DNA from 2 places in the Micromonospora sp. NPDC004704 genome. Region 1 is predicted to be linked to the other one. Evidence: predicted binding sites of a transcription regulator. Region 1 holds the regulator's gene; the other holds the start of a gene.
What was found. The regulator HrcA, encoded in region 1, represses chaperone genes, less so after heat shock. The targets are predictions, from matches to a motif close to GGTTNGCACNCTCNNNNNGAGNGTGCNAACC.
Positions count from the first base shown of each region.

Region 1 (3,894 bases):
CCCTCTTGTAGAGAAAGAGTGGCTACCCCCGAAGGAATAGCCACTCTTTCTCTACAAGTGCGCGAACCAAGGGCCCGACGGGGGGCTCAGTGGCCGTTGAAGGCGTCTCGCATGCGGGAGAAGAAGCCGCCCTGTTTGCTCAGCTCGGCGACCTCCTCGCCTCTGGTCTTGGCGAAGTCGCGGAGCATGCGTTCCTGGTCGGCGTCGAGCTTGGTCGGCGTACGCACGTCCAGGTGGACGAAGAGGTCACCCCGTCCGGTGCCGCGCAGGTGCGGTACGCCACGGGCGCGCAGCCGCAGCGTGCTGCCCGGTTGGGTGCCCGGCTTCACGTCGACCGGTTCGTCGCTGTCCAGCGTCTTGATGGTGAGCCGGGTGCCCAGCGCCGCCGCCGTCATCGGCACGGTGACCCGGCAGTGCAGGTCGTCGCCCTTGCGGGAGTAGACGTCGTGGGTGCGTTCGTGGATCTCGACGTAGAGGTCACCGGCGGTTCCGCCGCCGGGGCCGACCTCACCCTGCTGGGCGAGCCGGATCCGCATGCCGTCCTCGACCCCGGCTGGGATCTTGACGGTCAGCGACCGGCGGGTACGGACCCGCCCGTCACCGGCGCAGGTCGGGCAGGGGTGCGGGATGACGGTGCCGTAGCCCTGGCAGACGGTGCACGGCCGGGACGAGACGACCTGGCCGAGGAACGTCCGCTGGACCGACTGGACCTCGCCCCGCCCACCGCACGCCTCGCAGGTGGCGAGGTGGGTGCCGGTGGCGGTGCCCGCACCGGCGCAGGTGGTGCAGAGTACGGCGGTGTCGACGGTGATCGGCGCCTCGACGCCGAACGCCGTCTCGTTCAGGTCGAGTTCGAGACGCAGGATGGCGTCGGCACCCGGACGGGTACGTGGACGGGGCCCACGGCTGCCGCCCGCGGCACCGAAGAACGCGTCCATGATGTCCTGGAAGCCGACGAACGGGCCGGCTCCGCCGGGTCCGGCGCCACCGCCGCCACCGCCGGGGGCCAACGGGTCCCCGCCGAGGTCGACGATCTGCCGTTTCTGGTCGTCGGAGAGGACCTCGTAGGCGGCGTTGATGTCCTTGAACTTCTCGTGCGCCTCCGGATCCGGATTGACGTCCGGATGGAACTGCCGCGCCAGCTTGCGGTAGGCGCGCTTGATCTCGTCGTCGGAGGCCTCCCGGCTGACGCCGAGAATCCCGTAGTAGTCCTTGGCCACTGTGTTCCGTGTCCCCATGTCAGTCGTGCCGTCCGCCGGTGTCGTCAGGTCAGCTTGTTGATCAGTTCCGTACCGGTGCCGCCCGCTGCACCGTTGCCCGTCAGTTCTGTGCCAGTAGGTCGCCCACGTATCGGGCGACGGCGCGTACGGTCGCGATGGTGCCGGGGTAGTCCATCCGGGTCGGCCCGAGCACCCCGAGCCCGCCGAGGATGTTGCTGCCGGTGCCGTACCCGGTGCTCACCACCGAGGTGGCGCGCAGGTTGTCGATCTCATTTTCGTCGCCGATCCGAATTCGGAGCGTACTGGGTTCGACCTCGCCGAAGAGCTTGAGCAGGATGACCTCTTCCTCCAGCGCCTCCAGAATCGGTCGCAGCGAGCCCTGGAAGTCGAGCAGCCCGCCTCGGGTCAGGTTGGCCGTGCCGGCGAGGGCGATCCGTTCCTCGTGTCGCTCGACGAGGGTTTCCAGCAGGACGGTCGCCAGCGTCGCCATGGCCGGACGCAGGTCGGGTGTGACCTCGTCGACCAGTGCCTGGACCAGCGGCGGGGTGTCGGAGAGCCGGCTGCCGACGAGCTTCTCGTTGATCAGTCGGCGCAGGTCGGTCACGTCGTCGGCGAGCAGCGGCGCGGGCATCTCGACCAGGCGCTGTTCGACCCGACCGGTGTCGGCGATCATGACGAACATGAGCCGGGTGGTGGAGATCGGCACCAGTTCCAGGTGGCGCACGGACGAACGGGCCAGGCTCGGGTACTGCACCACGGCGACCTGCCGGGTGAGCTGGGCGAGCAGCCGGACCGTACGGTGCACCACGTCGTCGAGGTCGACGGCGCCGACCAGGAAACGTTCGATGGCCCGGCGCTCGGCCGGGGTGAGCGGCTTGACCCGGGAGAGGCGGTCGACGAACAGTCGGTAACCGCGGTCGGTGGGCACCCGGCCGGCACTGGTGTGCGGCTGCCGGATGTAGCCCTCTTCTTCGAGCACGGCCATGTCGTTACGGACGGTGGCCGGTGAAACGCCCAGTTGGTGCCGCTCGACCAGGGCCTTGCTGCCGACCGGCTCCTGGGTGGAAACGTAGTCCTCCACGATCGCGCGCAGCACGTCGAGCTTGCGGTCGTCGAGACCCATCCTCACCTCCCTGCGACCGGGTCGGTGCGAGCACCCGGCCCACCAGTCTGGCACTCGACTGTAACGAGTGCCAGTCTACGACGTGGGCCCGACCGGTTGCGATGATCAATCGCGAGCCCGGCCGGAGATCTTGAGTGATCTGGTGGACGGTAACCGACCCCCTGTCGGCATAACAGCTTCAGTCGGCAATTGTCCAGTGAAGTCACTCGTGGTAGTTGGCGTCGTTTGATCGATACCCCTACCGTGACCCCATGACTGAACCACCCCGCCCTCCCGGAGAGGGCGGCCCCGGCGGTTACCCGCCGCCGGAACCGCCGACCACTCCGTTCACGTCGCCGGGCTCGTACTCGAGTCCGGACGAGGCGCCCCCGCCCGGTTACGGGCCGCCCCCGGCCGCCCCGCAGTACGGCGCGCCGAGCGCACCCCCGCCGGCCGGCGGCTACCCCCCGCCCGGCGGCTATCCCCCTCCGGGTGGCTACCCCCCGCCGGGTGCCTACCCGCCGCCCGCCGACGGTGGCTACCCGCCGCCCGGTGGCTACAACCCCGGTGGTTATCCCCCGGGCGCCGGCTATCCGGGCGGCGCGGCCCCGACCGGGTACGCGAACAGCGACGAGAAGACCTGGGCCCTGATCGCGCACTTCGGCGGCATCATCGTCGGGTTCATCGCCCCGTTGATCGCGCTGCTCGCCAAGGGCAACGAGTCGCCGACCGTACGGGTGCACGCGGTCGAGGCGCTGAACTTCCAGATCACCTGGGCGGTCGCCACGCTGATCGCGGTCATCTTGAGTGTCTGCTCGTTCGGAATCCTCTTCTTCCTGCCCTTCATCACCTGGATCGTGATCATCGTGTTCTCGATCCTCGGCGGTCTGAAGGCGAACGGAGGCTCGGTTTACCGGTACCCGATGACGTACCGCCTGGTGAAGTAACCATCACTCAGGGATGATCCGCTGGCTCGGGGCGGTCCGGACCGGCCCGAGCCAGCGCCCGCCCGACCGGGGGTCAGGGCAGCAGGTCGCGTACCACGGCGTCGGCGAGCAGCCGGCCCCGCAGGGTCAGCACCGCCCGGCCGGCCGCGTACTCGGGACGGCTCAGCAGACCGTCGGCCAGGGCCCGTTCCGCGCCGACCCGACCGGCATCGTCGAGCCCGGCCAACGGCAGTCCCGAGTCCAGGCGCAGCCGCAGCATCACGTCCTCCACGTGCTGATCGTCCCCGGTGAGCAGTTCCCGGGCGTGGCCGGGAGACTCACCGGCGGCCAGGCGGGACGCGTACGCGGTGGGGTGTTTGACGTTCCACCAGCGCACGCCGCCGACGTGGCTGTGCGCCCCCGGCCCGAGGCCCCACCAGTCCCCGCCGGTCCAGTAGAGCAGGTTGTGCCGGCACCGGGCGTCGGCGGTGCGGGCCCAGTTGGAAACCTCGTACCAGGAGAAACCGGCCGCGCCGAGGGCTGCCTCCGCGGCCAGGTAGCGGTCCGCCGCCACGTCGTCACTGGGGTACGGCAGCTCGCCGCGCCGCATCCGACCGGCCAGCCGGGTGCCGTCCTCCACGATCAG
Region 1 covers NZ_JBSGCD010000003.1:62,194-66,087, reverse strand. The annotation lists gene dnaJ (molecular chaperone DnaJ) at 87-1,220, opposite strand; gene hrcA (heat-inducible transcriptional repressor HrcA) at 1,321-2,343, opposite strand; gene ACWEFB_RS04555 (DUF4870 domain-containing protein) at 2,595-3,269, shown strand; gene hemW (radical SAM family heme chaperone HemW) at 3,343-3,894, opposite strand, start outside.

Region 2 (3,894 bases), on a different contig from region 1:
GCGCTGATTGCGCTGGTCAGCCGGATCAGGTCGGCCGGTGCGAGCTGGAGCTCAAGGCCCCGGCGACCGGCGGAGACGTACACAGTAGAGAAACGCTCCGCTGACGAATCGATTACGGTGGGTAGCCGTTTCCGTTGGCCCAGCGGGCTGATCCCGCCCCGGACGTAACCGGTTGTCCGTTCGGCCAGGGTCCGGTCGGCCAGCGCCGCCCGTTTGCCGCCCACCGCCGCCGCCAACGCCTTGAGGTCCAGTTCCCCGGTGACCGGTACGACCGCCACGGTCAACGCTCCGTCGACCTCGGTGATCAGGGACTTGAACACCCGCTCCGGGTCCACGCCGAGAGCCGCGGCCACCTCCGCGCCGTAACGCGGCGACTCCACCGGCACGTCGTACGGGTGGGTGGTGTGCGCGACCTTCTGCTTCACCAGCAGTGCCGTTGCCGGGGTCCCCTGACCTGCCACGGCCGGGACCCTACCGGTTCGGAGCCACCGGCTGACAGACCAGCACGGTGGGCGCGCCGGCCACCCGGGTCAGGACCAGGCTGGCCGGCTCGGTGCCGGCGAGCCGCAGATCGCGCCGGAGCCGCTCCGGATCCACCGCCGAACCCCGCTTCAGGATCTCCACCCGACCGACCCCGCGCATCCGGAGCAGGCCGCGCAGCCGCTTCAGCGAGAACGGCAGCACGTCGGTGATCTCCAGACAGCGGGCGTACGGGGTCGGCCGCGGCTTGTCGGCGTACACGTAGGCGATGTCCGGGTCGGCGAGAGTGCCGTCCACGGTGAGGGCGAACTCGGCGACCAGGTGGGCCCGGACCACCGCGCCGTCCGGGTCGTAGACGTACCGACGGATCGGGCCGACCGGCGCCTCGACGGCACCTGTCCCGGTGAGCTCGGCCACCCGGACCCCGTCGTCCCCGGTCTCGCCCGAGCGTTGGGCAGGGGCCCTTGTACCACCGGAAGCGGCAGCGGGGGGCCGGAGCAGGGTGGCGCGGCGGGGAGTTGCGGCGAGCGGGCCGCACCAGAGGGCGGCCTCGACGAGTTCCCGGTCGACGCTGACCCACTCCGCCTCGGCGCCGGGCGGGATCAGCGCGTGGTCCAGGCCGGGAGCGACCTTCACCACCGTGCACGGGACCCGCCGGGCCAGGCCGAGGACGAAGTCCCACGGCGGGGAGTAGGCGGCCGGGTCGAAGATCCGCCGGCCGCCGGTCGAGCGCCGGGCCGGATCACAGAAGACCGCGTCCATCCCGGTCAGGTCGAAACTCGTGGCGTCGGCGCACTCGACGGTGAAACAGCCGGCCAGCCCGGCCGCCTCCGCGTTCGCGGCGGCCAGCGCGGCGGTGGCCGGGTCGGCCTCCACCCCGTACACCCGGATCCCGGCGCGGGCGGCGGCGAGCGCGTCCGCGCCGAGGCCGCAACCGAGGTCGGCCAGGGTGCGCACCCCGGCGGCCCGCAACCGGCGCGCTCGCCGGTCCGCGACCACCGCCCTGGTGGCCTGCTCCAGGCCGGCGCGGGTGAAGAACATCCCGGCGGCGGCCGGGCCGAACTTGCCGACCGCGCGGCGGCGCAGCTCGGCCTGGGTGAGGGCGGTGGCGGCGAGCGGCCCGGGCAGGCCCGCCGACCGGAGCGCGGTGGCGGCGGCCAGCGGGTCACCGCCGGCCAACTCGGCCGCCGCGGCGAGCGCGGTCAACCCGACCGGAGTACGCAGCGCGGCGAGCTGGTCGAGGTCCATCGAGTCATTGTGAGGCAGCACACGCCGGATGTGAGGCAGTACACGTCGATCGCTGGTGGGACGGGCGCGGCGTCCGGAAGGTGCGGCGGAGCCGGTCCGCCGGTGTCCTGGTAAGGGGTTTCGCCGAACACGCCGGCCGCCATGTTGGCACTCTCCTTGACGGAGTGCTAGCCACCGGCATAACCTGCCGTTAGCACTCTCAGTCTGAGGGTGCCAGCTTCCGGGCTCCGGTCCGGTGGCTGAAACGCCAGGCGGACCGGCTCCCGCGACGACGGACCCGCCCGGTGGCATGTGGCAGATTGACGCTGGCCGGCTTGCTGGTCAGCACAGAAACCAGTACCCCAGGAGGGTATGCCCGTGACTACCGCGACCAAGGTTGCGATCAAGCCGCTCGAGGACCGGATCCTGGTCCAGGCGAACGAGGCTGAGACGACCACGGCGTCGGGCATCGTGATCCCCGACACCGCCAAGGAAAAGCCGCAGGAGGGCACTGTCCTCTCCGTCGGCCCGGGCCGCATCGACGACAAGGGCAACCGGATCCCGGTTGACGTCAAGGTCGGCGACACGGTCCTCTACTCGAAGTACGGCGGCACCGAGGTTAAGTACGCCGGCGAGGAGTACCTCGTACTCTCCGCCCGCGACGTCCTCGCGGTCATCGAGAAGTAGTGATCTGACCGATCAGTGATCACTGCCCCGGACCGGCATGCCGGGCCGGGGCAGTGCTGTGTGAAGGGACCCGAGTAAAACATGGCGAAGATTCTGAGCTTCTCGGATGACGCCCGGCACCTGCTGGAGCACGGTGTCAACACGCTCGCCGACACGGTCAAGGTCACCCTCGGCCCGCGCGGGCGCAACGTCGTTCTGGACAAGAAGTTCGGTGCACCGACGATCACCAATGATGGCGTGACCATCGCCAAGGAGATCGAACTCACCAACCCCTACGAGAACCTCGGCGCGCAGCTGGTCAAGGAGGTGGCGACCAAGACCAACGACGTCGCCGGCGACGGGACCACCACCGCGACCGTGCTGGCCCAGGCACTCGTCCGCGAGGGCCTGCGCAACGTGACCGCCGGGGCGAACCCGACCGGTCTCAAGCGGGGCATCGACGCGGCCGCCACCAAGGTGTCCGAGGCGCTGCTCACCAAGGCCGTCGAGGTCGGCAGCCGGGAGTCGGTCGCGCACGTGGCGACCATCTCCGCGCAGGACGCGACCATCGGCGACCTGATCGCCGAGGCGATGGAGCGGGTCGGCCGCGACGGTGTCATCACCGTCGAGGAAGGCTCCACCCTCGCCACCGAGCTGGAGGTCACCGAGGGCCTGCAGTTCGACAAGGGCTTCATCTCGCCCAACTTCGTGACCGACGCCGAGTCGCAGGAAGCGGTCCTCGACGACCCGTACATCCTGATCACGACTCAGAAGATCTCGGCCATCGAAGAGCTGCTGCCGCTGCTGGAGAAGGTCCTCCAGACCAGCAAGCCGCTGCTCATCGTGGCCGAGGACGTCGAGGGCCAGGCCCTGTCCACGCTCGTGGTCAACTCGATCCGCAAGACCGTCAAGGTCTGCGCGGTCAAGGCCCCCGGGTTCGGCGACCGCCGCAAGGCGCTGCTGCAGGACATGGCGGTCATCACCGGCGCCGAGCTGGTCGCCCCCGAGCTTGGCTACAAGCTCGACGCGGTCGGCCTCGAGGTGCTCGGTAGCGCCCGCCGGGTCGTGGTCGACAAGGACAACACCACGGTGATCGACGGCAAGGGCCGCGACACCGAGGTGGCCGACCGGGTCGCCCAGATCCGCAAGGAGATCGAGGCCTCGGACTCCGAGTGGGACCGGGAGAAGCTGGCCGAGCGGCTGGCGAAGCTCTCCGGTGGCATCGCGGTGATCAAGGCCGGCGCGGCGACCGAGGTCGAGATGAAGGAGCGCAAGCACCGCATCGAAGACGCCATCGCCGCCACCAAGGCCGCGGTCGAGGAGGGCATCGTCCCGGGCGGCGGCGCCGCACTGGTGCAGATCGCCTCGGTGCTCGACGACGACCTGGGCTTCACCGGTGACGAGAAGGTCGGTGTCTCGATCGTCCGCAAGGCGCTGGTCGAGCCGCTGCGCTGGATCGCCCAGAACGCCGGTCACGACGGTTACGTGGTCGTGCAGAAGGTCGCCGGCAGCGACTGGGGC
Region 2 covers NZ_JBSGCD010000069.1:2,230-6,123, reverse strand. The annotation lists gene ybaK (Cys-tRNA(Pro) deacylase) at 1-461, opposite strand, end outside; gene ACWEFB_RS37835 (THUMP-like domain-containing protein) at 472-1,728, opposite strand; gene groES (co-chaperone GroES) at 2,080-2,394, shown strand; gene groL (chaperonin GroEL) at 2,476-3,894, shown strand, end outside.
Region 2: the regulator HrcA is predicted to act here: its motif matches at 1,917-1,947, upstream of groES (co-chaperone GroES).